DNA from 2 places in the Dyella sp. 01N448 genome. Region 1 is predicted to be linked to the other one. Evidence: predicted binding sites of a transcription regulator. Region 1 holds the regulator's gene; the other holds the start of a gene.
What was found. The regulator FliA, encoded in region 1, starts transcription of late flagellar genes. The targets are predictions, from matches to a motif close to TAAAGTTTNNCNNNCNNNGGCCGATAA.

Region 1 (15,177 bases):
GGCAGCAGCACTGCCCGCACGGCCTCAGCCTCTACGGATCAAAGGAGCCGGACAAGCGAAAATCCACCTACTGGATCTACGTAGAAATACGCAGAACGGCACCCGGGCCGCGTGTCAAAAAAGCTGCGTCGCGGCGGGTCCATTGTGCGGCGTCAGCGCCGTTTCAGATCGCAGCACTGCGCTGCTCGCGCTCCACGCCACCTTCCGGAAAGCGCGCAATCGCCTGCTGCGCCGCCTGTTCCAGCGACGTGACGACTTCGTTGAGCTCGGCATTGACCGGCGGCTCCACTTCCGTCGCCGCCAGGGGCTCGGGAAAGAACACACCGACCAGGCAGGCATCCGGAATCCCGCGGTGAGTCAACGCAACCGCCTCATCGAAGCTCTCGCGCTCCTTGGTCGGGTGGGTGCTGACGATGTAGACCATCGACACGGCATTGGGGGTGGCTTCCGGATGCGGCTCGGCGTCGAAGGCCGCGAAATCCTCGACGGAAAGATGGCGCGCATCGATATTCAGGTCGCGCAGGATGCGGGTGAGCAGTTCAGTGGCAAAGTCGCTGGCCACCGAACCCAGGCCCAGGCAAAGCACCACCGAGCGCGGCGCTACGGCGAGCGGCCCCTGCCAGCGGCCGAACGCATCTTCGCGATGCTGGCGCAGGCTGCGGCCGATGCTCACGCTCTCGAGCACCGAGCTGCGGCGGCGCCAGCGCGCCCATTTGCTTTCATGGCTGTCGAGCGTCTCCACCACGGTCACGATGGCGCGCTTGACCGCGGTCTGCTGTTCGGTGCTGATCGCGCCAGCCGCAAGGTCGATGCGCGCCAGCTGCAACGCGGGCAGCAGCACCGCGTCGCAATATGCGGCGAAGCTTTTGCGTTTCAGGAATTCGCGCGCCTCGCTCAAGATCTCGCTCGCATCGCCCGACAAGGCGCGCTGATACACGCGTTGCGGCATGGTCAGCGCCGGCGTGTCCCCGAGCAGGATATTGAGCAGGTTCAACGCCTGCACGTGACGGCCCGCCACCACCAGGCAAAGCGTCAGCGGCGTGGACATCAGCAGGCCCACCGGACCCCACAACCAGCTCCAGAAAATCGCGGCCACTACGACGGCGAGTGGCGACAGGCCCGTGGTGTGCCCGTACAGAAACGGCTCGATCAGCTGCGACACGATGATCTCGACCACCAGGTACAACATCACTGTCATCAGCAGCAGCGACCAGCCCGGCGCCACGGCGGCCGCGAACAAGCTCACCACGGCAGCCACCAGCCACACACCGATGTAAGGCACGAAGCGCATCACCGCCGTGAGCAGGCCCCACAGCAGGGCGCTGGGCACGCCGATGACGGCCAGGCCCAGCCAGATCGCCACGCCTACGCCAAAGTTGACCGAGAAAGTGGAGATGAAAAAGCGCGAGAGCCGCTCGCCTGCATCGTTGATCGCGGCCGTGGTGGCGCGCAGGTCCGCACCGCCGGCGAGACGGATGAAGCGGTCGCGCAGGGCTTCGTGTTCCAGCAGCACAAAAATCAGGACCACCAGCACGATGCCCGCCGTTTCCACCGGGACCCACGCGGTGGACAGCACCCGGGTGATCACCGACACCGGCGCACTAGGCAGCTTGGTCGCGGTTGATGCCGGCTTGGGCACGGCAGGCGCGTTGGTCAGATAAGGGGGCGCGGCCGCACCCGTGACAGGTGCCGACCCTTGGCCGGATTCGTCGATCACCTTGCCCAGTTCGCCACTGAGGAGATCCAGGCGTCCCACCGTTTGTTCGCGCAGCGACTGCACCTTGGTGTGAATGGTCGCCTCGTATTGCGGCAGGCTGCGCGCCACATGCACCACCTGCGTGCCCATCATCGCCGTCGTGCCGGTGACGATGACCACCAGCGCCAGCACCGCAATCATCACCGACATGCCGTGGCCCAGGCCGATGCGGCGATACAAGCGCACCCATGGCGCCATCAGCAGGCTGAGAAAGAGCGCCAGGATGATCGGCACCAGCACCTCACGCCCGAAGTACAGCAACGCCAGCACCGATGCCGCGGCGATGATGACCACGGCGCGCTGGCTCGCCGTCACGGCGGGCAAAGTGGGGTCTTGCGACGACATGGGCATCTCCTCTACACCGCGGCGTGTCCGGGACGACGACGTCGTCCCGGATAGCGCAAGGATAGCCTTGCCCGATGTCGGTTGGGTCAGGCCGCTTCTTGTTCCAGCGGCAAGCGGCACAGGCGGCGCACATCCAGCAAGGCTACGAAGCCGCCCTGTGATGGCAATACGCCGTGCACGGGATCGTCTTCACGCGCCATGGCGCCCGGCAGCGGCGGTGCGATATCGGCGGCTGCGGCGTCCAGCAGGTCGCCAACCGCGTCCACGCGAATGCCGACCAGATGCGGACCGTGCGAGAGCATCACCTGACGCACCTGGAATGGGTCGACACGCATTTCGTCGGGCAGCCCCAGGCGCCGGCGTCCATCGAGCACGGGCACAATGCGGCCGCGCAGGTGACGGATGCCCAGCACGTCGTGCGCCGAACCCGGCACCGGGGTCAGCTCGCCATCGCGCAACACTTCGCTCACCTGCGTCAGCGGCGCGGCATACAACTGCCCGCCGATGCGGAAGGACAGCCAGTGCTGGGCGTTCTGTACATGTTTCATGGCGATGGCTCCCCGACGGTGGAATGGGTGTTGGGTACTACCGGCTTGCAAATCACGGGCCATGCTCCGGCGCGGCCACGTGGGCCGATCCCACGGTGATCGCGCCCGCCGCGACGTTGGGCAGACTGGCGCGTGGCGTCACTTCCGGACCGGAGTCGACGTCCTCCGGCACGCTGCGCTGGGGCTTGGCGAGGATTACCTGGTTCACCGGAACTTCGTCGATCAACCGTGGCGCCACCACTTCCACCGTGGGCACGGCTGTGGCGGGCTTGGTGTTGGCGACCACGGCGGCGCTGGCCGGGGACGCGACAGAGGCTGCGGGAGCCGGGGCGCCCTGCCTGTCGGCGGTGAGCTGGCCTGCGCCTGGTGCATTGTTTTCCAATCGCTTGGGCTCGCCTTCTTCGCTGAGCACCACGATCAGCACGCGGCGATTGCGATTGCGACCGTCTTCCGTCGCGTTGTCGGCATTGGGGTGGTATTCGCCCCAGCCCATGATGCCCAGGCGGGTCGGATCCACGCCCTGCTCCGTGAACAGGCGCGCCACGCTCGCCGCGCGGGCGGCGGACAGCTCCCAGTTGGACGGATACATCGCGGTGTTGATCGGCCTGTCGTCGGTATAGCCCTCGATGCGCACCGTATTGGGGAATGGCTTGAGGATCGAGGCCATGCTGTTGAGCACTTCGTTGGCTTCCGGCGACAGTTTCGCCACGCCGCTGGGGAACAGGATGTCGGTACGCAGCTCCACTTCCAGCCACGAGGTGGTCTTGCGCACGATCACCATCTGCTTGTCGATCAAGGGCTGCAGCGCGCGCACCACCTGGTCGCGGATCACTTCGAGATTGCGCTTCTCCTCCACCGGCGAGGCGGCACGGGTATCCACGGCGCGCACCATCTGCGGACGTCCCGGAATGGGCACGCTTACCGGGATGGTCGCCGCGCCCGGCTGGCTCCCCGGCGAGGCAATCGCCGGATCGACATTGTGCGGCTGCGCACGCGTCTGCGGCATCGGCGCGATCACGTGGCTGGAGCCATTGAACGCCTCGATGATGGAGTTGGACATCACGCGGTACTTGCCTTCGTTCACCACCGAGACCGCGTACATCACCACGAAGAAGGCGAGCAGCAGCGTCATCAGGTCGGCGTAGGGAATGGCCCAGGCCTCGTGATTGACGTGGTCTTCGTGGTGTTTCTTCTTCCTGGCCACAACGCTGCGCCTCCGTTACGCCAGGTAACCCTGGAGCTTCGCTTCGATCTGGCGAGGGTTGGCGCCCTCGGCGATGGAGACGAGGCCTTCGATGAGGATTTCGCGCATCTGCGTCTGCTTGTGGATCAGCGCCTTCAGGCGCGCCGACATCGGCAGCATCCACAAGTTGGCCAGCGCCACGCCGTAGATCGTCGCCACGAACGCGGCGGCAATGCCGTGGCCCAGCTTGCTCGGATCGGCCAGATTCTGCATCACCGCCATCAGGCCCATCACCGCGCCGATGATGCCCATGGTCGGCGAGAAGATGCCTGCCTGCTCGAACACTTTCGCGCCGGCCAGATCATGGTGTTCGCGCGCGCCCACTTCGACTTCGAGCACGCCGCGGATGGCCTCGGGCTCGCTGCCGTCGACCAGCAGCTGCAGGCCTTTGCGCACGAAGGTGTCGTTTTCCGCGTCGATCTGCGGCTCCAGGCCCAGCAGGCCCTGGCGACGCGAAATTTCGCTCCAGCCCACGATGCGGCTGATCAGATCCGATGGCTGGTGCTGCGGCGGCTTGTACACCAGCGGGAACATCGACATCGCGTGCTTGAGCACCTTGCCGGAGTTCTGCACGAGCAGTGCCGCGATGGTGCCCATGAACACGATCACGAACGCCGCCGGATTCCACAGCGCTTCCACGCTGGAACCCTTGAGGATGGTGCCGACGATCACGACCACGAAGGCCAGGATCGTCCCGATGAGACTTACCAGATCCATGTCAGGTATTCACTCGGAGGGATGGGAGGAGTTGACCGTCGCTGCCGGACAAGCCGGCAAGATCCATCACCAGCGCAAGACGGCCGTCGCCGGTAACGGTGGCGCCCGCCACGGCGGGCACGCCTTCGAACAGGGGGCCGAGCGGTTTCACCATCACGTCTTCGCGGCCAAGCACTTCATGCACCAGGCAGCCCAGGCGCATATGGCCGATGTGCAGCACCACTACGTGGCGACCCGGCGCAGCGTCCACACCGATCCAGCCGCCAAGGTTGGCCAGCGCGAGCGCGCGGCCGCGATGCGAAGCCACCGCACGCCCGTCCAGTTGCTGTTGCTGCCCCGAGGCCAGTTCGAACACTTCATCGACATTGCTCAGCGGCAGCGCAAGCAGACGCGAGCCCACGCGCACCATCAGTACGCGCTGGATCGCCAGCGTCAGCGGCACGGCCAGCTCCAGCGTGCTGCCTTTGCCCAGCTGCGAGCGCACCGACAAGGTGCCGCCCAGCTCCACCACGCGCGTCTTCACCACGTCCATGCCCACGCCGCGACCGGAGATGTCGGAGACGGTGGCGGCCGTGCTGAAGCCAGGGCGGAAAATAATTTCGTAGCATTCGTTCTCGGTGAGGCGCGAAGCCTGCGCCTCATCCATCACCCCCTTCTCCACCGCCTTGCGGCGCAGGATCTCGGGATTCATGCCGCGCCCGTCGTCGGACACGGTGATCACGATGCGCTCACCGCGCTGGCTCGCGCCCAGCGTGACCTTGCCCTTGCGCGGCTTGCCGGCGCGTTCGCGTTCGTCCGGCATTTCCACGCCGTGATCGAGCGCGTTGCGGATCAGGTGCACCATCGGATCGGCGAGCGCTTCGACCAGGCTGCGATCGAGATCGGTGCCCTCGCCTTCCTGGATCAGTTCCACTTCCTTGCCGAGCTGGCGCGAAAGATCGCGCACGATGCGCGGAAAGCGCTGGAACAAGCGGCCCACCGGCTGCATGCGCATGCCGAGCACGGCGTTCTGCAAGGCATCGGCCACGCGATCGAGTTCGGTGGCGGCCAGCTCGAGCGTTTCATCGCCGGTCTTGGCCGCCAGGCTCAGCAGTCGGTTGCGCACCAGCACCAGCTCACCGGCGCGGTGCACCAGGGCGTCGAGGCGGGCGGTGTCCACGCGCACGGTGTTTTCGGGCGCCGGCGCCGCCTGCTTAGCCGGTGCGGCGGCGGGAGCAGGTGCGGGGGCAGGAGCGGATGCCGGCGCGCTCGCGCCCGGTAGTCCGCCCTTGCCGTGAAGATTGTCGAGCAGCGATTCGAACTCGTCGTCCGAGATCGTGCCTGCGGTTGACGATGCGACGGCCGCGTTCGTCGTCGCGCCAGGCTGGCCGCCCTTGCCATGCAGGTTGTCCAGCAAGGCTTCGAATTCGTCGTCGGAAATGCTGCCCGATTCGGCCACCGCCGCGGGCGCACCCGGTGCGCCGCTGTTCCCGTAGAGGCTGTCGAGCAGGGCCTCGAATTCGGAATCGTCGATCGTGCCGTCGCTCGGCGGCGGCGCTACCGGCGCGGCCACCGGCTTGGGCGCCGGTGCAGCGGCCTTGCCCGGCGTCAGGCGTTGCAGCAGGCCAGCGGGCGGCATCGCCATCGCCGTGCCGCCGGCCAGCGCCGCCATCATGTCGTTGAGCAGATCCAACGCTTCCAGCAGCGCATCCATGCGGCTGGCATCGAGCAGCAACTGCCCGTTGCGCGCCACGTTGAGCAGATCCTCGGCGTGATGGCACAGCTGCACCATCGGCTCGATCGCAAGAAAGCCCGCGCCGCCCTTCACCGTGTGGAACGCGCGGAACACCGCGTTCAACAGTTCGGCGTCGCGCGGCGAGGCCTCCAGCCCGATCAGCTGATCGCCCAGGCGCTGCACCAGTTCCCCGGCTTCCACCAGGAAATCGTCGCGCAACTCGTTGTCGAACGAGGGATCCATCGATCAGAAACCGAATTCGCTCAACAGACGATCCGCCTCATCCTGGCTGGTGACTTTGACCGGGCCGGCGGCGGCTTCGCCCGACGCCAGCGCGCCGGTGAGGCTCACCAGTTCCAGCAGCGAGTTCTCCACGCTGCCGATGAAATTCACCACCTTCTTGATGCGCTGACCCGAAAGGTCCTGCCACGACTGCGCGACCACGAAATCGGCGAGGCCATCGCGGCAAGCATGGGCGAACGCCTGCGACTGCGTCGCCAGCACATGCGCAACTTCGCCTTCAGTGGTGCCATCGATCACGGCACCGGCGTTCTCGGCCAGCGCGTCGGCCTGCGGACGCATGCGCTCGACGAAATCGAGCGAGCGATGCGCGGCCTGCGAGCTCATTTCCAGCACGTCTTCCAGGTGCTTGCGTGCATCGGCGACGCTGCCCGGCACGCCTTCCTGGGCGAGGTCGCCGCCGAGGCGGCGCACCGCATCGTGCAGATCGCGCGCAAGCAGGCCGAGTGCGCGGAACACGCGCTGTTCGCGCTCGCGCACCAGCGCGTCGAGGGCCTTTTCAAAGGCAGCACCATCAGCGCTGTTGAGCAGGTCATGCAGTTCAGGCGGCATCGCTTCGCCGGCCATCAGGGAAACTTGTGCGTTCATGCGGTGGCTCCGCTGGCGGCCAGACGTTCGAAGATCTTGCTCAGCTTTTCCTGCAGGGTCGCGGCGGTGAACGGCTTGACGATGTAGCCGTTCACGCCGGCCTGGGCGGCGGCAATGATCTGGTCGCGGTTGTTCTCGGCGGTCACCATGAGTACCGGCATGCCCTTCAGCGAGGGCTCGGCGCGGATCGCGCGCAACAGGTCGATGCCCGTCATGTTGGGCATGTTCCAGTCGGTCACGACCATGTCGAAGGCGTTGTTGCGCAACATGGTCAGGGCGTTCTCGCCATCGTCGGCCTCCTGGATCAGGCCGTTGCTGAAACCCAGCTCGACCAGCAGGTTGCGAACGATGCGCCGCATGGTGGAGAAGTCGTCCACCACGAGGATCTTCATATTCTTGTCCAAACGCTTTCTCCGCTGCGCGTAGATATGACTTGTGTTGAACAGGGACGAGGGACGAATTGCGCGGACGCAACGACCGAACGTCGGTTCGACCCTGATCGGCGCAGCGACCGTCCGGGCTCGCGCCCTTGTTACTCGCCCCTCGCCCCTTTACGTTTTCCAGCCTTCCTCTCCTGCCCCTCATGCCAACCGCTCATCCGCGCTCGCAAGCGCACGATGGCCTGGCCGTGGATCTGGCACACGCGCGATTCAGTCACGCCGAGCACCGCACCAATCTCCTTGAGGTTCAGTTCTTCCTCGTAGTACAGGGACATCACCAGCTGCTCGCGTTCGGGCAGGCCGCCGATGGCTTCCACCAGGGCCTCGCGCATGCCTTCGTGCTCGACACTGTCCGCCGGGCTCAGGCTGTCGCCGTCGGCCACGTCGAACGCTGCGCCACCATCCGCATCGTCCGGTGCGGAAAGGCTGAGCAGGCGTGCACTCGCCGCGTCGGCCAGCACCTGGTGATATTCCTCGGCGCCCATGCCCAGTCGCCGCATCACTTCGGCGTCATCGGCATCAGAACCGGTTTCGATTTCAATCTGACGAACAACCTCCGCCATTTCGCGCACTTTTCGATGCACCGACCGTGGGGTCCAGTCGGTGCGCCGCAATTCGTCGAGCATCGCGCCACGGATGCGGATACCCGCAAACGTCTCGAAGCTCGCATTCTTGCCGGTGGTGAAATTGCGCGCGGCCTCCAGCAAACCGATCATGCCGGCCTGAATCAGGTCGCTCACGTCCACGCTGGGCGGCAATCGACCCATCAGGTGATAGGCGATCCTTCGCACCAAGGGAGCGTGCTGGCGAACCAGTTCGTCGGCACTCTGCCGCGTCAGCTGCAGATATTCGGAAGCCACACTCATGTCACCACCCCGTTGCTACTGCGGCCTGCCTGCTGAAAAAGGCGATGCGATCCAGGCCCAGTCGCTCGGGTTCACCCCATGTATCGACCGCACCCGCCAATTGCTTGAATGCCAATCCCGACCGGCTCGACGGCCACAGGTCCACCACCGCGCTCTGGCGACGGATGGCCTGCTTGAGTCGTTCGTCATGCGGGACATGGCCCATGAATTCCAGCGCCACATCGAGGAAGCGATCGCAAACTCGTGCGAGTTTCTGATGCAGCTGCCTGGCTTCGCCCAGGTTGCGCACCATGTTCGCCACCATGCGGAAGCGGCGCACGCCAAAATCGCGGCTGAGTACCTTGAGCAAGGCATACGCATCGGTGAGCGAAGCTGGTTCGTCGCACACCACCACCACCACGTCATCGGCAGCGGCGGCGAACATCGCCACGTTGTCGGAAAGTCCTGCGGCGGTATCCACCACCAGGTAGTCCGGCGGTGTCACCAGATCGTCAAACGCGCGGATCACCGCCGCGTGCTCGCCCGCCCCCAGCTGCGCCAGTCGACGCGTGCCCGAACCGGCCGGTACCACCTTGAGGCCGTGCGGCGCGGTCATCAGCAGATCCTCGATCGAGCAGACGCCGTCGAGCAGGTGGCCGATATGACGCGTGGGCGTGAGGCCGAGCAGCACGTCGATATTGGCCAGGCTCATGTCCGCATCGAGCAGGATCACCTGGTGACCCTGCACGGCGAGCGCCATGCCCAGGTTCACCGATACCGTGGTCTTGCCCACGCCGCCCTTGCCGCCGGCCACCGCGATGGCGCGGCAACGCTTGCGCGGCGCAGAGCCGCTCAATCCATACGCCTGGTCCTGGACCGGCGCCTGTCGGCTATGTCGTTCGGTCAGCGCACGCAGCATGCTTTCCAACCCCATCGCCTGGTTCATTGCAAAGACACCGCTCATGCACTTGCCACCGCTAGTCCGAAGCGATCCGCCATCACCACGTCATCGGCCGGCGCCGTGCCCTTGAGCACTTGCGCGGCACGGCACACCAGCACCCGCGCATCGGCTGTGGCGATGTCTTCGGGCACGCGCTGTCCATCGGTGACGTAGTCGAGCGCGAGTCGGTGACGGATCAGCACCGACAGCGCGCCGCCGAGGCTGGGAGCCTCGTCGAGTTTGGTGAGAATGCAGGCGTGCGGCTTGACCGGCAGGTAGGCGCGCACCGCTTCGTCCAGCGACGAGGCATGTGCATTCGCCGCCATCACCAGGCAGGCGCGCAGATCGCCGCCGTTGCCCAGCACTTCCAGCTGTTCGGCCAGGCGCGGATCGCCGCCGGCCAGGCCGGCGGTATCCACCAGCACGGTGTGGTGGCCGCGCAGCAATTCCAGTACATGGCGCAGGCTGTCGGCGTCGTAGGCGGGATACACGCGCACGCCGAGCAGGCGGCCGTAATGTTCCAGCTGCGCCGCGGCGCCAATGCGGTAGTGATCGGTGCTGACCAGCGCGACCTGCGATGCGCCGTTGCGCATCACCGCACGCGCGGCGAGTTTCGCGATGGTGGTGGTCTTGCCCACGCCGGTGGGACCGACCAGCGCAGTCACGCCACGACGCTCCGAATGGTCGCGCGGGCTGATCGACAGGCTGCGGCTGAGCACGCCCAGCGGCAGATAGCGCGCCTGCTCGGCGTTGATCTCGACCGGCAACTCGCCGACCAGCTGACGGGCCACATCCGGTTCGATGCCGAGCCGCGTCATTTCGCGCAGCACGCGGGCGCGCATCGGCTGACGGCGTTCCAGGTCGTTCCAGATCAGGCTGGACAGCTGCGTTTCCAGCAGGTCGCGCAGGCTGCCCAGTTCGGCGCGTACGCGTGCGGTGTCCTGCATGGCGCGTTCGAGCAAGGGGTGAATCGAGGCGGTGACCTCGCCAGCCACATTGGCCTGCGCAGATTCCACCGATGCGGATTTTTCTTCCAGCGCCTTGGCCTGCGATGCGGCCGGCTTGCGGGCCCCCAGCGTTTCGATCGTCGGCTCCATGCGCGGCGCGGCGGTGGCGCGACGCGAGAGCGACACGGTCACGCCATCGTCCTCGTGACGGTTCGCCGTCGGCAGCGGCGGCGGCATGACGTCGGCACGGCGTGCAACGGAGGCTTCCACATCGCGGTGCGACGCGGCGGCAGCCGGTGCGCGGTTTTCCACTTCCAGCGGCGCACCGTGGCGCGCGGCTTCGCGCACCAGGGCTTCGTCGAAATCCACGGCAGCGATGATCTCGATGCCGTCGTCCATCCGGCGCGTGGACAGGATCACCGCATCCGGTCCCTGGTCTTCGCGCACTTCACGCATGGCCTGGCGCATATCCGGGGCCACGAAACGCTTGATCTTCATGCCTTGCTGCTCCGCGAAACAGGGACGAGGGACGAGCGGCGAACCTGCGCGGCCGTGCCTCGTGGCACGTACTGCCCATTCGCCAACGACTCGATGTTTGCGCCCTCGCTACTCATCCCTATTCCCTCTCTCGTCTGCTTGATTCAGCGACCCAATGCCTGCACCAAACGCACTCGGCGGTTGTCCGGCACCTCGTTGTAAGCCAGTACGTGCAGGTTCTGTGCCACATGGCGAGTGAAGCGTGCGAGCCACGGACGCAGCTGCGGCGCGACCAGCAAAACGGCCGGTTCGCCGCTCATTTCCTGCTTGCGCGCAGCGTCGGCAACGCCTTGTTGCAGGCGGTCGGCGAGGCCTGGCTCCACCGCGGCGCCCGCTACGCCGCCATTTGCGAGCGATCCCAGCAGGATCTGCTCCAGCTCCGGCGCCAGCGTGATGACCGGGATCTCGGTACCGAGCCCGGAGATCTCCTGGACGATCTGGCGACCGAGCGCCACGCGTACGGCAGCGCTGAGGGCGCCGGGATCCTGACTCTGGTTGGCGTGCTCCGCCAAGGATTCGACGATGGAACGCATATTGCGGATCGGCACCCGCTCGGCCAGCAGGTTTTGCATGACCTTGACCACCACGCCCAGCGACAGGCGCTTGGGCACCAGGTCTTCCACCAGCTTGGGCGTGGTCTGCGCGAGGCGATCGAGCAGCTGCTGCACGTCCTGATGGCCGAGCAGTTCGTGCGCGTGGCTCTGCAGGATGTGCGACAGATGCGTGGCGACCACGGTGGCCGGATCGACCACGGTGTAGCCCAGACTCTGCGCCGTTTCGCGCTGGCCCGGTTCGATCCACAGCGCTTCCAGGCCAAACGCCGGATCGCGCGTGGCGATGCCTTGCAGCCCCTCCTGCACGCGACCGGGGTTGATCGCGAGCAGCCGATCGTTGTGCACCTCGGACTCGCCCATGGGCACGCCCATCAGGCTGATGCGATAGGTGTTGGGACCAAGATCGAGGTTGTCGCGGATATGCACCGGCGGCACCAGGAAGCCCAGCTCCTGCGAGAGCTTGCGGCGCACCGACTTGATGCGGCCCATCAGCTCGCCGCCCTGGTGCGTGTCCACCAGCGGAATCAGCCGATAACCTACTTCCAGGCCCAGCGGATCGACGCTGGCGACATCTTCCCAACCCAGTTCGAGACGTTCCGTCGGCGCGGCCGGCGGCGGCACCTCGGCGGCAGCTTTCGCCACGCGCTCAACCGCTTCGCGATCGCGCTTGATCATCAGCCACGCCGCACCGCCACACGTGCCGCCCAGCAGCAGGAAGGCGATATTGGGCATGCCCGGGATCAGTCCCATCACGCCCAGCACCACGCCCGCCACGGCGAGCGCACGCGGCTGGCCGAACAGTTGGCCGACGAGCTGCTTGCCCATGTCGGTGGACTTGGACACGCGCGTCACGATCACCGCGGTGGCGATGGACAGCATCAGCGACGGTACCTGCGCCACCAGGCCGTCGCCGATGGTGAGCAGCGTATAAGTCTTGGCGGCTTCACCGGCGGAAAGCCCGTGCTGGAAGATGCCGACGAAGAAGCCGCCGACGATGTTGATGATCAGAATCAAAATGCCGGCGGTGGCGTCGCCGCGCACGAACTTGGAGGCGCCGTCCATCGAGCCGTAGAAGTCCGCTTCCTCGCGCACTTCCTGGCGACGGTCGCGCGCCTGTTCCTGGTTGAGCAGGCCGGCATTGAGATCGGCGTCGATCGCCATCTGCTTGCCGGGCATCGCATCGAGGGTGAAGCGCGCGGTCACTTCGGACACGCGGGTGGCACCCTTGGTCACCACCACGAAGTTGATGATGGTGAGGATGGCGAACACCACCAGGCCCACCGCGAAATTGCCGCCGATGACGAACTCGCCGAAAGCTTCGATCACCTTGCCCGCGGCGCCAGGGCCGTCGTGGCCATTGAGCAGCACCACGCGCGTGGAGGCGATGTTGAGCGCGAGGCGCAGCAAGGTCGCCATCAGCACCACGGTGGGAAACGCGGCGAATTCCAGCGGGCGCATCACGTAGATCACCGCCAGCAGGATCACCAGCGACAACGCGATGTTGAAGCTGAAGAGCATGTCCAGCAGGAACGGCGGCAGCGGCAGCATCAGCATCGCCAGCGCGGCGAGCATGATCACCGGCGCACCGAGGCCGCGGCGTCCGAGCATCTTGAGATTGCCTAGGGCAGTCGTGTTTGCCATCACTGTTCCGTCAGAACTTGTAGGGACCCATCAGGTCCGGATCAACATCGGGTTGCGGCGCCGACGGCGGCGCATCACCGCGCGACACCGCCTGCTTGAGCTGGAAGACATAGGCGAGCACCTGCGCCACGGCGACGTACAGCGCCGAGGGAATCTCGCGATCGATCTGGGTCGTGGCATACAGCGCGCGGGCCAGCGGCGGCGCTTCCACGGTGGGGATGCGATGGCTGGAAGCGACCAGGCGGATCTGCAGCGCCAGTTCGTCCATGCCCTTGGCGATCACGCGTGGCGCGCCCATGCGGCCTTCGTCGTAGCGCAGGGCCACGGCAAAGTGCGAAGGGTTGGTGACCAGCACGTCTGCCTTGGGCAGCTCCTGCATCATGCGCTTGCGCGCCATCTGGAACTGCAGTTGGCGGATGCGGCCCTTGAGCTCGGGGTTGCCGTCGCTTTCCTTCGATTCGTCCTTCAGTTCCTGGCGCGTCATGCGCAGGCGCTTGTTGTGGTCGAACTTCTGGTACAGCGCGTCCGCGCCACCAATCAATGCGAGGATGGAGCCGAACAACAGCGCGCCATGCCCCAGCAGACTCATGGCCTTGAAGGTGCCGGCGCGCACTTCACCGACGCCGGTCGCCATCAGGTCGTCCTGCCAGTTTTTCAGCACCATCACCAGGATGCCGCCGATCAGCAGCAGCTTGAGCAGCGACTTGGCCAGCTCCACCAGGCCGCGCATGGCGAAGATGCGGCCGAGACCCTTGATCGGATCAAGCCGCTCGAACTTGGGCTCAAGCGCTTCGGCACTGAAATTGAGTCCGCCCAGCAACAGCGGCGCCGCGAGCGCGGCCAGCATGGTGGCCAGCGCCACCGGGGCAAACAGCGACATCGCCTCGTGCATCGCCATCGAGAGCGCGCGTCCGGGCAGTTGCTCGGAAAACAGCGCAGCGCGATCGTAGGTCAGCCCCAGTCCATAGATGCGCCTGACGTGTTCCATGGCCGCTGCGCCGCCATTCATCAGCGCGGACACGCCGGCAAGCACCACCACGGCACCTGACAAATCGCGCGATCGGGGGACATCGCCCTTTTCGCGCGATTCGCGCAGGCGCTTTTCGGATGGTTGTTCAGTGCGTTCCTGATCGTCGTTCTCTGCCATGGCGTATCCCTCAACCGCCCGCCAGCTCGTGCATCAACGTCCATGCGGTGTTCTGCAGGGACTGGAAGGCACCCGGCAAGGTGTGCAGCGACAGCCATAGCGCGACGAAACCCAGGGTCACCGTGATCGGGAAACCTACCGCGAACAGATTCATGGACGGCGCCGCGCGACTGATCGCGGCAAAACCGATATTGACCATCAACAACGAAGTCATCGCCGGCAGCGCCACGCGCACGGCGCCACCAAACAAATGGGTGGCGAATGCGACCACGGCATACAAGCCCTTGGGATCGATCACTGCCTGCCCCGGCGGCAAACTGTGAAAACTGTCGGCCAGCAGCGAAATCAAACGCAGATGCCCGTTCATGGCGAGGAACAGCAGCATCACCATCAACAGATAAAACTGGCTGAGCACCGGCGAACTGCCACCGCCACGCGGGTCCACGGTTTCGGCAAAGCCCAGGCTCATGCTCTGTCCGACCAACTGGCCGCCGAGCGACACCGCTTCGAAAGCCAGTTTCAACACGAAGCCGATCGATGCGCCCATCAACAACTGCGCCACCATGGTGGTGATGCCGTCGGCCGTCATCGGATCGATCGTGGTCGGCGCGAGCGGCGCCAGCACCACGGTCAGCATCAACATGATGGCAAGGCGAAAGCGCTGCGGCAGCACCGAGTCGCCGAACACCGGCGCGACCAGGCACAGCCCACCCACGCGCGCCATCGCCCACAACAGCGAGCCAATCAGCCCCTGCAACTGGGCGAGCTGCACCGTGGTCACTTCACTGCCCCGGGCAGACTCTCGATCAACTGGCGCGTGAACTGCACCAGCGTGCGCAGCATCCAGGGGCCGGCGATCAGCGCGACCGCGGCCATGGCGACGACCTTGGGGATGAAGCTCAAGGTCATTTCGTT
Region 2 (15,561 bases), on a different contig from region 1:
TCAACGTGGTGGGCGTGATTCCCGAATCGGAAAACGTGCTGGCCGCCTCCAACGCCGGCGTGCCGGTGATCCTGGACGACAACTCGTTTGCCGGCCAGGCATACAGCGACACGGTTGCCCGCATCCTTGGTGAAGAACGTGCCCTGCGCTTCCTCGAGGTGCCGAAGAAGGGCTTCTTCCAGCGCGTATTCGGAGGCTGATCGGCATGGGTATTCTTGATTTCCTGAAGCGCAAGCCGGAACCCACCGCTGGACTCGCCAAGGAGCGTCTTCGCATCATCGTGGCTCAGGAGCGCTCCACCCGTGGCGCTCCCGACTACCTGCCGTTGCTGCGCAACGAGCTGCTCGAAGTGATCAAGAAATACGTCCACGTCGACCTCGACGCCATCAACATCAATGTCGAGCGCGACAGCGGACACGAGATCCTCGAGCTCTCCGTGGCGCTGCCCGAGAACACGCCAGCCAAGTCCATCTGAGATCGTGGCGCGGCACTGCCGCGCCACGCACTTCGCGATGTGCGTCGCCGCTGAACCACGGCGACTCTTTCCTCATGCCAGTTCCCACCTCTCCTCCTGACGAAGCCAGCGTGATGCGCCTAGCCGAGATCGGCTTCGATGCGCCTGCGCGCTTGCTTGCGCGTTACGGGCTTGCCCTGCAGCGCGTCGATATCGGCACGCCCATCCCCGGCAGTTTCTGGGGCGATGAGGAAGCTGGCATCATCGGCACGACGGTCTACGCACGCGATGACACCCCCGTGCATTCGTTGCTGCATGAAGCCGGTCACCTGATCGTGCTGCCGCCTGAGCGCCGCAGCGAGGTGCATACCGACGCCACCGATTCCGTAGCCGAGGAAGACGCCACCTGCTACCTGCAGATCGTGCTGGCGGATGAACTGCCCGGCGTGGGCCGCGAGCGCCTGATGGACGATATGAATGCCTGGGGCTATACGTTCCGGCTCGGCTCGGCCCAGGCCTGGTTCGGCGAGGATGCCGCCAATGCCCGGCAGTGGCTGGTGGAACACGGCCTGCTGAACCCGGACGGGCAGCCCGCGTTTAGCTGACCCAAGCGGGCCAAGCAAAACCTCCCGCTTATCTCACACCCAGACAACACCCGCTGGCGCAGTGTGATATCGCCAAACGGGAGACCGTGCGTGACACCATGGCTGAAGACAGCGGCCAGTGTGCTATGTGCCGCGATGCTGGCCTCAACCACGCTTGCCGGCGATGCCGCCGGTGGCTCGGCGCGTTCCGACGGTTTCGTGGCGCGCATCGAACTCAACGGCCCGATCGGCCCCGCCGCCGCGGAATACGTAGACACCTCTCTTCAACACGCCAGGCGCGACGGCGCAACGGCAGTGCTGATGCAACTGGACACCCCGGGTGGCCTGTCCGATTCGATGCGGCAGATCGTTGCCAGCATTCTTGCCTCCCCTCTTCCGGTAATTGGTTACGTGGCACCGGGCGGTGCCCGCGCCGCATCGGCAGGAACCTATATCCTCTATGCCTGCCCCATCGCCGCGATGGCGCCCGGCACGCATCTGGGTGCGGCCACGCCGGTATCGCTGGACGGCAGCGGCAAGCTTCCGCTGCCGTCGCCGGCGACATCCGCACCGGACGCAGCGCCACTGACGGGCGCCGATGCGGAATCCAACAAGGTGATCAACGACGCCAATGCCTTCATCCGATCGCTGGCGCAGCTCAACGGCCGTAATGCCGACTGGGCCAGCAAGGCCGTGCAAGGCGCGGCCACGCTGACCGCCGACGAAGCCCTGCAGAAGCATGTGGTGGATCTGGTGGCGCCCGATGCTTCATCGCTGCTCGCGCGCCTCGAAGGGCGTCGCGTGCACGTCGATGGCCAGGATGTCACGCTGCATCTGGCGGGGCTGCCCTTGCGCGACTATGCGCCGAACTGGCGCACGCATCTGTTGGGGCTGGTCACCCATCCCACCATCGCCTATCTGCTGCTGCTCGCCGGCATCTATGGCCTGGTGCTCGAGGCCTTCCATCCGGGCGTACTGCTGCCGGGCGTGGCCGGGGCCATCTGCCTGCTGGTCGGGTTATATGCCTTGCAGCTATTGCCGGTGAACTACGCCGGACTCGCCCTGATGATGCTCGGCGTGTGCCTAGTGCTGGCGGAAGCCTTGATGCCATCGGTGGGCGCCATCGGCATCGGCGGCGTGCTCTCCTTCGTCATCGGCTCGATCATGCTGTTCGATGCCGGTGTGCCCGGTTACGCCGTGAACCTGGGCGTGATCGCCGGCATGGCGCTGGCTGGCGTGGTGGTGCTGGCGCTCTTGTTGCGCCTCGTCGCGCGCGCCCGCCACACACGCAAGTTCAATGGCGACGAACGCATGCTGCTCAGCACCGGCGAATTGACCGAGCCGCTCGACGCGGCAGGCGATGGCTGGGCGCGCATCGGCGGCGAGCAATGGCGCGTGCATGGCGACGCCCCGCTGCCGGCCGGCTCACGTATCCGCGTGGTGGGGCGCGACGGCTTGCTGTTGCGCATCACCCGCGCCTGACATCGGCAACAAAGGAGAGGCTCATGTTTGGTTTCGTCGGCGTGATCGTGATCTGGGCTGTGGCGATGCTGTTCCTTTCGATCAAGGTGCTGCCCGAATACCAACGCGGCGTAGTGCTCACGCTGGGCCGCTACACCGGCACCAAGGGGCCGGGACTGGTGATCCTGATTCCCATCGTCCAGCGCATGATGCGGGTGGATTTGCGCGTCACCGTGATGGACGTGCCGCCGCAGGACGTGATCTCCCGCGACAACGTCTCGGTGCGTGTCAATGCAGTGGTGTACTTCCGCGTGGTGGAACCGGACAAGGCGATGCTGCAGGTGGCGGATTTCTTCCAGGCCACCAGCCAGCTGGCGCAGACGCGTCTGCGCTCGGTGCTGGGCCAGCACGAGCTGGACGACATCCTCTCGCAGCGTGATTCGATCAACCACAGCCTGCAGCAGATCCTGGACGAAGCCACCGATCCCTGGGGCATCAAGGTCAGCAATGTCGAGATCAAGGATGTGGATCTCAACGAGACCATGGTTCGCGCGATTGCCCGCCAGGCGGAAGCGGAACGCGAGCGCCGCGCCAAGGTGATCCACGCAGAGGGCGAATTGCAGGCGGCCGAAAAACTGCGCGATGCCGCGGCGATGCTTTCGCAGCAACCGCAGGCGCTGCAGCTGCGCTACATGCAGACCATGTCGGACATGTCCAATAGCGGCAAGGCCTCGACTATTGTGTTTCCGCTGCCGCTGGATTTGTTGAGGCCGCTGCTCGGCAAGGGCGACTGACCTTGTAGGAGCGCACTTGTGCGCGACCGCGTCGCGTGAGCGACGCCACCTTTCCGCCCGCCCGGTCGCGCACAAGTGCGCTCCTACAAGGGTGCGGTTGGCCTGGCTGTACAATGCCCGACCACCCGCCATCCGCCCCGCCATGTCCAGCACGCCCACCCACGTTCGCCTCGCCGTCATCGGCGGAGGCCCTGCCGGCCTGATGGCGGCGGAAGCGGCGCACGCGGCGGGCGTGGCGGTGGATGTGTTCGACGCCAAGGGCTCGGTGGGACGCAAGTTCCTCATCGCCGGCAAGGGCGGCATGAACCTCACGCACGGCGAAGCCAAGCCGGATTTCGTGCAGCGTTACGGCAAGCGTGCGCGAGAAGTGGGGGCATGGCTTGAGGATTTCGATGCGGACGACTTGCGCGCCTGGGCACGCCAGCTGGGCGTGGAGACCTTTGTTGGCACGTCCGGTCGCGTGTTTCCCAGCGATCTGAAAGCCGCACCTCTGCTGCGCGGCTGGGTACGCCGCCTGCGCGAGGATGGCGTGCGCTTTCATGTGCACCGCCGATGGCTAGGCTGGACGGACGACGGCTTGCTGCGCTTCGCCACGCCCGATGGCGAACATGCGGTGCGCGCCGATGCAGCGGTGCTTGCCATGGGCGGCGGCAGCTGGCCGGAACTGGGTTCGGAGGGTGCATGGCAGTCGCCGTTGCTTGCCCGCGGTGTCGATGTATCGCCCTTGGTGCCTTCCAACTGCGGCTTCGATATCGCCTGGAGCGAACATATCGCCGGTCGTCATGCCGGCGCACCGCTCAAGCCGGTAGTGATCCATCTGCGCGATGAGCATGGCCGCGAGCACGCGCGCCAGGGCGAATGCGTGATCACCGCCCACGGCATCGAAGGCAGCCTGATCTATGCTTTTTCCGCCTTGATCCGCGACGCCATCGCCGCGCACGGCCCCATCACCATCGAACTCGATCTTGCACCCGATCGCACGCTCGATCGCCTGCGCGCCGATCTGGCCAAGCCGCGCGGCAAACACTCCATGAGCGACCACCTGCGTCGCCAGACCGGGCTCACCGGGGTGAAGGCCGCGCTGCTGCACGAGGTGCTCGACCGGCAGCAATTCCACGATGTCGACACGCTGGCCCGCAGCATCAAGCGCCTGCCGCTGCGACTCACCCGCGCCCGTCCCATCGAAGAAACCATCAGCAGCGGCGGCGGCGTGCGGCTGGAAGCGCTGGACCCGCAACTGATGCTCGCCGCCCTGCCCGGCGTGTTCTGCGCCGGCGAAATGCTCGACTGGGAGGCGCCCACCGGCGGCTACCTGCTCACCGCCTGCTTTGCCAGCGGCCGCCGCGCCGGACTCGGGGCGGCGGCATGGATCAAGCATTTGCCCCCTGCTGCCGATAACTGAGCAGAGCGTCGCAGCGCGGCACAGTCGCACTACATTTTTTCCGCCAGCTGCCGATACCCCCAGCGTAGCGGGGGCCACACAGGGGAGCTGGCAGCACGATGATGGGAAACTGGTGGCGGGTATTCGGGCGTGAGCGCGCGGCAGAACCAGCAGCGACGCGGCCGGCTGCGCCCGAGCCGGAACTCCCGGTGGAAACCAGCCTGCCCCACGGGATGGTCTCGGGTGACGAGCTCGCGGAGCGTTTTTTCCGCTTCATCCTCAACCAGCCGGTCAACGCCGGCGACAGCGCCAACAAGCCGCGCGAACAGGCCGTTCTCCAGCGCCTGAAGGACCAGTGCGAGAACGGCCGCTTCGACGTACGCAGTCTGCCGCGCATGCCAACGGTGCTGCCGCAGCTGATGCGCGCCATGAAGAACGACAAACTCAGCGGCGCCCAGCTGGCCGACCTGATCAAACGCGATCCGGTGCTGGTGGGCGAAGTCATGCGCGTCACCGGCAGCGTCACCTATCGCACCGCCCATCCGGTGGGCAGTCTGCAGCACGCGGTCGTACTGCTCGGCCAGATCGGCCTGCGCCACGTGGTGACGTCTTACGTGATGAAGCCCATCCTGATGGCCAGCGCCGGTGCCAACGGGCAGATCGTGGGCCAGCGTCTATGGGATCACGCCGAACGCTGCGCGCACGCGGCGGTGTATCTCAGCAAGGGCCAGTGCGACGCTTTCGAAGCCTATCTGGTGGCCCTGGTCGGCTATAGCGGCCTGGGCGCCGTGGCGCGTTTGCTGGACAAGGAATTGCAGAACAGCGAACTGCCCGCCAGCTCAACGGCCTTCATCGATGGCTGCGTGCAGCTCGCCGCCGAACTCACCGTGCAGGCAGGCCAGCATTGGGATCTGCCGCCACCCGTGCAGGAAGCGCTGGTGGAACATTGCGAGCACGGCCATGCCGCGCTCACGCTGCCGATGAGTCGCGTGCTCTACGTCTCCCAGCGCCTCGCCATGAACCAGCTCCTCGCCGAACAAGGCCTGCTCGACAGCGAGGCTGGTTACAGCGAGGACCCGGTGGCCGCGTTTCCCGCGCAGCTGCTGGCGCGTTGCCAGCAGGACTTGCGCAGGAGTTTTGCGCCGGCCTGATCGGCGGCGTCAGCTCGACAGACGCTGCTTTACATCGGCCACGATGGCGTACGAGCGACAACGCGCCTCGTGATCGAACACGTTCGCGGTGATCATCAGCTCGTCCGGGCGATGGCGTTCGACAAACGATTCGATGCCCTGCTTCACCGTCTCGGCGCTGCCGATCACCGCGCAAGCGAGCGCATGCTCCACGCCGAATTTTTCGGTGGGCGTCCAGAAGTCTTCGATATTGTCGATCGGCGGCGGGATCAGGCCCGGGCGGCCACGACGCAGGTTGACGAAACTCTGCTGCTGGGTAGTGAACAGGCGCTTCGCTTCCTGGTCGCTTTCCGCCGCGACGATATTCACGCCGAGCATCGCGTACGGCGCGGCCAGGCGCGCCGAGGGACGGAAATCGCGGCGATACAGGGCCAGCGCATCGTCCATCGCGTCCGGCGCAAAGTGCGAGGCGAAGGCGAACGGCAAACCCATCGCAGCCGACAGGCGGGCGCTGAACAAGCTCGAGCCCAGCAGCCACACCGGCACATTGATGCCGGCACCGGGCACGGCGCGCACGGGTTGATGGGGTGTCGCCGGCTCGAAATACGCCAGCAATTCAGCCACGTCCTGCGGGAACTGCTCCGCGCTGTCGAAATAGCGGCGTAGCGCCCGTGCCGTGGCGTGATCGGTACCGGGCGCGCGCCCCAGTCCCAGATCGATGCGCCCCGGATACAGCGACGCCAGCGTGCCGAACTGTTCGGCCACCTGCAGCGGCGCATGGTTCGGCAACATGATGCCGCCCGCGCCGACACGTATGGTCGAGGTCCCACCCGCCACGTGACCGATCAGCACGGCGGTGGCCGCGCTGGCGATGCCTGGCATGTTGTGGTGCTCGGCCAGCCAATAGCGATGGTAGCCAAGCGCCTCGGCGCGACGGGCCAGATCCAGCGTGTTGGCGAAGGCCTGGGTGGTATCGCTGCCTTCGGTGACCGGTGCCAGATCGAGGACGGAGAACGGAATCATGGGGCTTCCTCATGCGGGAAGCCCCGATATTGGGGACGCTGTCCCCAATTGCCAGTGAGGCCGACCGACGTCTCAGCCCATTCGCCAGTTGCGCTCCTCGACGCGACCGCAGCGGCTGCATTCGCGGCGACCGGGTTCCGGCCGAGCCCATTGATGCTTGAAAACACGGCATAAAAGCCGTTCGAGCCACTGCTTCCCCTTCATGCCCACTCCCTGAATCGCATGCCAAAACGTGCTCTACGTCACAATTTAACAGTGGCATTCAGAAAAGGCGATAACAGCCGCATGACAGTTGGAAACTCGCCGTGTTTGACGCAAGTGCTTGCACCGGCCTGACTTTTTTCAGGCCGGTGCGGTCAACAACGACGGGAGACAGGCGTGGAACGCAGCATCAGCGTCCGCGCGGTCAATCGACTCCCGCTGCGGTTGAAGGACAGCAGCGGGATCGCGCGCCTATGCCAGCGCGCTCATGCTCAGCGCATGATGCCCGTGTGGCCCAGCGAGTAACGGCCCGGCTGCGGCCATACGGCGAGACCGTGCGGCTCCTGGCCCACCTTGATCTTGCGGATCTGGCCCGTGGCGGTGTCGATCGCATAGACCTCGTCGTCGAAGCGACCCGACAGCCAGAGCGTCTTGCCATCGGCGCTCACATTGCCCATGTCCGGGCTGCCGCCACCGGGGATCGGCCAGTTGGCCACCACCTTCTGCGAGGCGAAGTCGATCACCGACACGCTGCCCTTGCCGCCGCGCGGACCGTGCACCTTGTTGGAGCCGCGGTTGGCGACATACAGCTTGGTGCCGTCGCGGCTCGGGTACAGGCCATGCGTGCCCACGCCGGTCTTGACGAAGCCCACCTGCTTGAAGCTGGCGCCGTCGATCAGGTACACGCCATCGGCCATCATGTCGGCGACGTAGAAGGTCTTGCCGTCCGGGGACGAGCGGATGTCCTGCGGCATGCCCTTCTTGGACAGGTCCAGGTAACCGAGCACCTTGCGGTTGACCATGTCGATCTTCACCAGCTTGCCGGTGAACTCGCAGGTGAAGATGGCATAGCTGCCGTCGATGGCGAAGTCGGCGTGGTTGATGCCCTTGCAGTCCGGCGCGCTGAGGCTGGAATGCTCTTTCATGCTGTGAGCATCGCGGAAATCCAGGCGCGCGAACGCTTCGGCAACGACGATCGCTTCCTTGCCGTCCGGCGTGAAGTACATGTTGTACGGATCGTCCACCGGCACCGCCGTGCCCGGCTTGCCGGTGGCTGCGTCGATCGGCGTGAGGCTGCCGGTCTTCTTGCGCTCGGCATTGTTGGTGACCCACAGCGTGCGCAGATCCCACGACGGCACGACGTGCTGCGGGCCCTCGCCCACTTTGAACTTGTCCACCACCTTGTAGGTGGCCGGATCGATCACGTAGACATCGTTCGAACGCAGGTTGGGCACGTAGATGCGCGCCGGGTCGTTCTTCACGGCGGCGCTGAGGTGATTGAGCCCCGCTTCGCTGTACATGTTGGCGGCGTTCACCACCGGCGGCATGCCAGGGACGGTGGTGACGGACGAAGCCGCCAGGGCAGTGCCGGCCAGGCACGCAGCGGCAAGCGCCAACGGTGCGAGGCGGAACAGACGGGAGGAACGCAGGGATTTAGCGATGGCCATGGCTCACAACTTAGGTCGGGTGATTCGGGGAGGTCAGTGCGCCTGCGTGTCGCGACGCAAGGCATTCACTGTATTTACCACAATAGCATTCACGCCCAGCTGACCGAGGTCAGCCGCGGAGCGGCGCGGGTCGCCGCCATACACGCCATCGGCGGCGCCCAGCTTGGGGCCATCCTGCAACTGGCCAAGGCGCACCATCTGCGGGGCCACGGCAAGCTGCAGGGACGTATCGGCCAAACCGGCGTGCGTGCCGATCTCGTCATCCTTGATGCCGTGCTGGCGAAGGATCTGGTTGAAACCCTCCGATGAGGTGGCGTAGTACTCCGGCGGCACGATGACGCGCGCCTTGCCGCCCCAGGCTTTGTTCAACCTGGCGGCGACGCGGTCCAGATCCTTCAGATAGCCGCCGTGGTCGCCCAGCAGGACGATGTTGCGGAAGCCATGCACGGCAAAGCTTTGCGCGGCCGATTCCAGCATCTGCTCGAACACGGCATCGGGGATGGTGATGGTGCCGGGGAAACGCATATGCGAACTGGGTGGCGCGGTGCCACCTTCGGGCACGTAGGTCACCACGGGCGCCACCAGCGCATTGCCCAGACGTTCGGCGATCTTCTGCGAGAGGAAAGCTGCACGTGCGTTGTGCTTGCCCACGGCGATGTACGGGCCACTCTGCTCGGTGCCGCCGATGGGAATGATGATGGTGGTCTTGCCGGCCTGGACCTGATCGCGAATTTCGGTCCAGGTGAGGTCCTGCAGCTGCACGGTGTGCGGTGTCTGGGCGAAGGCGGCGTGGGCGCTCAGCAACAGCAGCCCGCAGGCAAGGGTTCGCAACGACGGGAAAGGCATCGGATGGTCCTGAAAAGCAGGCGCCAAGTGTAGAACGCCCCCCTGTGGGAGCGCACCCTGTGCGCGACAGCAATTTATCAGCGCCCCCCGCCCGTCGATCATCGCCAGGCGAATGATCAACACTGAGGCAGTCGCGCACAGGGTGCGCTCCCACAACAGTACGGCCTCGCGGTACCGCGACAATCAATCGGGCGAATGCAGCGGATGCCGCTCTTTCCACGCCGCCAGCGCTTCGCGGTATTTGCCCATGGCTTCATCGTAGAAATCGAAGATGCAGGGCACGCAGCCCTGGCCGCAGCAGTCTTCGTCGTCGGGGCGTTGCGGCGGAGTGGGTGGTGGATCGTCGGAGGGCGCGTTCGCGCCCTCCGTTACGGTGGTTTGCTGTAAATCAGTCAAATCGTAAGTACCGCTCAGAGTCAGCCGGGCTTGCGGAAACGATAGACGAACTGGTCGGTATGACCACGGATCGACTTGTCGAATACCTTGATGTTGTGCGGGTCTTTGGGATTGCGCAGCACGTCGCTTTCGCCGTCGAACACAAAGCCCACGGACTCGACCTGCTTCTTGACGATGGCCGGATCGATGCGATGCAAGGTGTCGGTGTCGCGCATCCCCGAACCGGCTTCGGCGACATGATCGACCACCACGAACAGGCCGCCGGGCTTGAGCGAATCGAACACCTGCTTGTCGAAGGTCACCGGATCGACGTTGCCCATGAACTTGTCCGGGTAGTCGTGGTAGTTCTGCGACGTGAAGACGAGGTCAACCTTGACCGGCGTCTTGAACTCCTTGGCCGGCACCATCAGTACACCGACATTGGCGTAATGCGGGTTGGCTACCAGCGCCTTGGAAGCCTGCACATCCGACTGCGCTTCCTTGCCGTATTCGTTGGGCCACACGGCGAAGACCTTGCCCTGGGGGCCGACCACGCCGCTGAACACGCGCGTGAAGTAACCGCTGCCGGGAATCAGGTCGACGACCGACTGGCCCGGCTTGACCTCGGCGAAGGCCATCAGATCGGCGATCTTGCGGCGATCATCGTTGACGGTGTCGTCCTTGCGCGCGGGATCGTTGACCGCGGCGGTGACGTACGAGGGGACCTCGGCTGGCGCCGGCGGGGTCGCCAGCGCCGCGGTGACAGGGAAAGCAAGAGCTACCAGCACTGCAAGGACGGTCGGACGCATGACGAACTCCGTTTTCAGTTGGGTATTGGGGGCGCTAGTTTGCGCCCCCTCAGCATAAACCGCTGCAGGAGTTTCGGCACGGTCCCAGGTCGCGTTATTTGCCGACCGCCGGACCCGCCAACGTGGTGAGCAGCACGTGCCAATAGGTCACGTCGTCATAGAACGACTTCACCGGCACGCGCTCGTTGAGGCCATGCGCGAACGCGTCGCTGTTCTTCATGAACATGCCGTTCACGCCATAGGTCGGGATGCCTGCTGCGCGGAAGTAGATGCCATCGGTGGCGCCCGATTCCTGCACCGGCGTGATCGCCACGCCCGGACGAATGGCATGCACCGCCTTGGTCACGGCCGCAACCACATCCGGACGCAGCGGCGAGGCATCGCTGGAAACCGCCTTGCCGATCAGGTTGACCTCTACCTTGGGACCCACCTGATCGGCCAACGTCTTGCGCACCGTCTCGATGGACACGCCAGGGAAGATGCGGCAGTTGATATTGGCGGTGGCCGATTGCGGCAAGGCGTTATCGGCGTGACCACCGCGCAGCATGGTGGCGACGCAGGTGGTCCGCGTCTTGCCCACTTCAGTAGGATCGGCCGCCAGCACGCTCGCTGCGTTGGCGTCATGCGGGTCCTTGGCGAAGTCGCGCATGGCCTGCCCCACTTTGCCTTGCGTGGTTGCGCCAAGTGCCTTGAACGAGGCGATGGTGGTGTCGTTCCACATCACCGGAAACTGATAACCCTGCACTTTCTTCAGCGCGTCCGCCAGTTCATAGATGGCGTTGTCGGCACGCGGCAGCGAACTGTGACCGCCCGCGTTGCGCGTGGTGAGTTCGAAATCCGCATAGGCTTTCTCAGCCGTTTGCAGGCCGAACACGAGCGGCTTGCCGTCTTCGCCGAGCTCGCCGCCGCCGGCATCGGTATTGAGCGCGAACTCCGCATCGACCAGGTCGCGATGATTCTTCACCAGGTCGTCCATGGTGTCCTGCGAGGTTTCCTCATCGCCCGTGTAGACGATGATGAGGTCGCGCGTGGGCACGAAGCCGGCCTTCTTGAGCTGGATGAAGTTCGCCGCGAGCACGGTGACGCCGCTCTTGATGTCTTCGGTGCCGCGCCCGTAGAAATAACCGTTTTCTTCGATCAGCTTGAACGGGTCGCGCTGCCAGTCTTCCGGCTTGGCGGTGACCACGTCCATATGCGCCATCAGCGCGATGGGCTTGCCGCCGGTGCCGTTGCCGCGATAACGCACCACCATCGCCGCCGTCTCGCCGTGCGGGATGATATGGATATCCGCATCGGGGAAACCCGCCGCGCGGAACTGGTCGGCGAGGTAGTTCGCCATCACCGGCACCTGCCCCTGCCCGATCTCCGTCTTGAACGCGATCAGGTGACTGAAGATGTCACGCGCCTGCGCCTGGTTGGCGTTCGGCGCGGCAGCCATGACGGGAAGCGCGACCGAGCAGGTCAGCACAGTAGCGAGCAAGGGTTTCAACATGGGCATCTCACCGGCGTCGGAAGGAGCCGTGAGTATGTCGTGTTACCCGGCCGCACGGCATCCTGCGGCGCGCCATGGCCCGCGGGCTATGGTGCCCGGAACCGCCAGGTGTCCAAGATCCGGTAGTCACCGCCGCCAACGACACTGTGCACCAACGAAAATCCTTCCACGCGCCAGCTGATCGGCGCGATCGCCATGGGCTCCGGCAGGCGGCCCCGGCTATAGGCAAAGGTCACATGCGGGGTGAACTGGCGTGACAGGTGTCGCCCCAGGCCGGCCAGCGACAACGTCTGTTGGAGGTCATTCCACAGTCGCTGCAGGCCTTCGGGTATGTGCAAGCAGCGCAGCACGCAAGGTGGTTCGCGACCATGGAAGGCCGCCGCCGAATCCAGCACCAGCTCAAAGGGCTGGGCCTGCACCTTGGCCCCGGCCGCCATCGCCGCCTTGGCGATGTCTTCGCGCAACATTGGGTGATCGCCAAGGAAATGCAGCGTGGCGTGATAGCGCGACGAGCGGATCATGCGCGCATGCAGATGCTGCTCGGCCGCCACCCGCGCAGCCGCGGCCTCGATGCGTTGAGCCACGGCAGCGTCCGGCATCAGGGCGAAGAACAGGCGGTGGACTTGCGGCGGGGTGTGGCCACCCAGCAGATCAGGCTGGCGATCGGAAGAAGATGGGCGGTTCATGCAGACACGACGTGGGGCTAGCGGTACACGATACCGCACACGACGACCCTACTTGCGCGACACCCGGCCGTCGGGAGTAATCTGGTCCCGCCGGCTCATCCCCAGGTCCGGCGTCCCACATCGATGCCATTCACGCGGTAAGGAGGAAGTATGGCTTTCTCTGCACGTGTTTCCGATGCTCCGCTCGCCCAGATCAACGTGACGCCACTGGTGGATGTGCTGCTGGTGCTGCTGGTCATCACGATGATCACCTCGCCCGTACTCACCCACAAGTTGAAACTCGACCTGCCGCAGCCGGGCCGCAGCAACCACGCCGCGACGTCCGAAGCGGTACGGTTGTCGATCCAGGTGGACGGCTCGATGACCTGGAACGATGTGCCGATCGATGCCGCGATGCTGTCATCGCAACTGGCGATCGCCGCGCACCAGGGCGAACCGCCGCGACTGCAGCTTGATCCCGCCGATGGTGCGCCCTATCAGTCTGTGGCCAGCGTGATCTCGGCGGCCAAACGCGCAGGCCTGGAGAAGATCGACTTCGTATCCACGCGCTAGCATCAACACCGGCGAGGACGTTGCGGCGTCCTCGTCGCTGTCGTGACAACGCAAATGTCACGCGGCAGCGACATAAGCAAACCGTTCCCAAAGTCGTATGAAAATGCGGCGACGTATTGTGCTGGCGTGCACATGGCCAGACCTACGCTTCCCACGTGCGACACCACCGCCGCACGGCCGGAGGGAACGTAGATGAAACACCACTCGTCCATCGCACTACATCACAAGCTTGCCGCCGCCGCGATGGCTGTGGCCTGGATGGCGCTGCCGCTGCCGGCGCTGGCGCAGTACCACCATGGCCCGCCGCCGCATTACGACCACCACGATTATCACAGTCATTACGACAATCACTACGACTATCACCATGACCACTACGACCATTACGACAATGGCGGAGCCGTGGTTGCCGGCGCCCTGCTCGGCGTGGCCGCAGGCGTAGCGATCTCCAACGCCAATACGCCGCAGCCGCCGCCGACGGTAATTTACACCTCGCCGCCGCCACCGCCGCCGCCGGGTGTCGTCTATTACAACGACGGCTACTAGAACGCTGCCGCCATCCACTGCACAGGAACTCCGACGATGAAAACCACTCTTCGCAGTTTGACCCTGCCGGCGCTGGTGTCCTTTGCGCTGGTGGCCGCTCCCGCATGGGCGCAACAAGCCGCACCAACCACCGCGCCTGCCGCGCAGAAATTGCCCACGGCCACGCCGCCGGGTGCGCAGGACCATGGGCAGAAACACGCTGATGCGGTCGAGCGGCGCATTGCTGACCTGCACGCGCAACTGAAGATCACCGACCAGCAGGCCAAGCCCTGGGATGCCTTCGCGCAGACCATGCGCGACAACGCACGCAAGGCCGACGAGGCGTTCCGCGAACGCGCGCAGAAGCTGCCGACCATGAGCGCTGCCGACGCCATGAAGTCCTATGCCGATCTCACCGAGACGCATGCGGACAATATGAAGAAGCTCTCTTCCTCCTTCAGCGATCTGTATAGCGCGCTCTCGCCTGAGCAAAAGCAGATTGCCGATGCGATGTATCGCAACCCCGCCGGCGGCCCGAAGGGCGCCGGCCCTCACAAGGGCGGCAAGGCGAGCAAGAGCGTACCGGCTGGGGCTACTTCAAGCGCGCATAGCTGATCCACCGCTGCACCAACGAGACGCGGCACGGCAATCGTCGTGCCGCGCTTTTCTATTGCGCGCTGCGGGCGGGTTCCTGTGCATCTTCGAGCGCAACACGGCGAACGCATTGCAATGGCCCAAGTTGATCGCGAGCGTCGTAGGTGACGTACTGGAGCTCGCTGGCCTGCAGCGAGGGAGGTGGCGCCCTGACATCATCCAGCCGTTGCCGCAGTTCAGCCGCGGATACGCAGCGGCGATACAAACCCAGGGTGATGTGCGCGACATAGGGCGACTGCCTGATTTCGGCGCTGCATTCCCCCAGGACACCCCGCCACCTCGCCAGTCGTCCCATGGGATCGCCCACGGGAATGAAGGCAGCGCTGGCGAAGCTGTCCACTCTTGCGAGAGGCAGGCTGCACGCGACACCTGCGTCTGCCTCAAGCAGAGCCACCTGCTGCCCGAGCCGTTGCAGGGGAAAATCGTCGTCACGCTCTCCTTCGCCATGAAAGCCGCAGACGAATACCGTCAGATGCGCCTGTCGACGCGGGCTCGGATGCAGCAAGTCCGCCAACTGGTTGCGCGCGACCCGGATGTACTCGAGCAGTTCCGTATCGACCACGGGAACGATCCAGACGCCGTAGCGCAGGCGCCCCCGGCGCCAATGCGGGTAGTCGCGCAAATCAGCCACCAGGGTTTGGGCGGGTGCTGCCGTGGAGTCGGAAAACAACATGGATCGATGCTATCGATTTCGCCCGGTTGGTAGTGGCCGGCGACCCTGCAAAGAGTCATGTCGCCCGCCGGCCTGTATGCGTTTAGAGTAGCGGCGCCAGACGCCACGGAGAACACCATGACTCGCTCGCGTCATCCCCTGCTCACAGCCATCCTCTGGGGTGGCGTGGTCGCCGGCACGCTGGACATCGGCGCCGCCTCGCTCATCAGCGGTTTCAGCCCCGTCGTGATCCTCAAATACATCGCAGCCGGCTTGCTCGGCAAGGGCGCGCTCGCAGGCGGCCCAACGGAAGCGGCGCTGGGCATGCTGCTGCAATGGGCCATGTCGCTGGTGATCGCAGCCGTGTTCGTGCTGCTCGTGGGCCGCCGCGTGGCCGCCACGCGGCAGTGGCCCATCTGGGGCATAGCCTACGGCGTCGTGGTGTTTGCGGTGATGAATTACGTGGTCGTGCCATTGTCCGCCTTGCACAAGGTGCC

Region 2: the regulator FliA is predicted to act here: its motif matches at 4,726-4,752, upstream of AC1DKY_RS06385 (HDOD domain-containing protein).

What each region holds. Positions count from the first base shown of each region.
Region 1 is NZ_JBFTQX010000011.1:45,081-60,257, forward strand. Features, by position in the region: gene AC1DKY_RS16840 (AI-2E family transporter) at 164-2,101, opposite strand; gene AC1DKY_RS16845 (chemotaxis protein CheW) at 2,188-2,649, opposite strand; gene motD (flagellar motor protein MotD) at 2,702-3,853, opposite strand; gene AC1DKY_RS16855 (flagellar motor protein) at 3,869-4,609, opposite strand; gene AC1DKY_RS16860 (chemotaxis protein CheA) at 4,611-6,566, opposite strand; gene AC1DKY_RS16865 (protein phosphatase CheZ) at 6,570-7,211, opposite strand; gene cheY (chemotaxis response regulator CheY) at 7,208-7,615, opposite strand; gene AC1DKY_RS16875 (RNA polymerase sigma factor FliA) at 7,744-8,517, opposite strand; gene AC1DKY_RS16880 (nucleotide-binding protein) at 8,519-9,460, opposite strand; gene flhF (flagellar biosynthesis GTPase FlhF) at 9,457-10,881, opposite strand; gene flhA (flagellar biosynthesis protein FlhA) at 11,025-13,115, opposite strand; gene flhB (flagellar biosynthesis protein FlhB) at 13,126-14,262, opposite strand; gene fliR (flagellar biosynthetic protein FliR) at 14,273-15,043, opposite strand; gene fliQ (flagellar biosynthesis protein FliQ) at 15,040-15,177, opposite strand, start outside.
Region 2 is NZ_JBFTQX010000003.1:492,208-507,768, reverse strand. Features, by position in the region: gene minD (septum site-determining protein MinD) at 1-200, shown strand, start outside; gene minE (cell division topological specificity factor MinE) at 206-475, shown strand; gene AC1DKY_RS06405 (hypothetical protein) at 550-1,059, shown strand; gene AC1DKY_RS06400 (NfeD family protein) at 1,150-2,520, shown strand; gene AC1DKY_RS06395 (slipin family protein) at 2,544-3,293, shown strand; gene AC1DKY_RS06390 (TIGR03862 family flavoprotein) at 3,436-4,695, shown strand; gene AC1DKY_RS06385 (HDOD domain-containing protein) at 4,884-5,825, shown strand; gene AC1DKY_RS06380 (LLM class flavin-dependent oxidoreductase) at 5,835-6,827, opposite strand; gene AC1DKY_RS06375 (YncE family protein) at 7,301-8,476, opposite strand; gene AC1DKY_RS06370 (creatininase family protein) at 8,510-9,322, opposite strand; gene AC1DKY_RS06365 (oxidoreductase-like domain-containing protein) at 9,506-9,718, opposite strand; gene AC1DKY_RS06360 (class I SAM-dependent methyltransferase) at 9,739-10,506, opposite strand; gene AC1DKY_RS06355 (M20/M25/M40 family metallo-hydrolase) at 10,601-11,998, opposite strand; gene thpR (RNA 2',3'-cyclic phosphodiesterase) at 12,085-12,684, opposite strand; gene AC1DKY_RS06345 (ExbD/TolR family protein) at 12,835-13,236, shown strand; gene AC1DKY_RS06340 (hypothetical protein) at 13,429-13,779, shown strand; gene AC1DKY_RS06335 (Spy/CpxP family protein refolding chaperone) at 13,816-14,373, shown strand; gene AC1DKY_RS06330 (2'-5' RNA ligase family protein) at 14,426-15,034, opposite strand; gene AC1DKY_RS06325 (hypothetical protein) at 15,203-15,561, shown strand, end outside.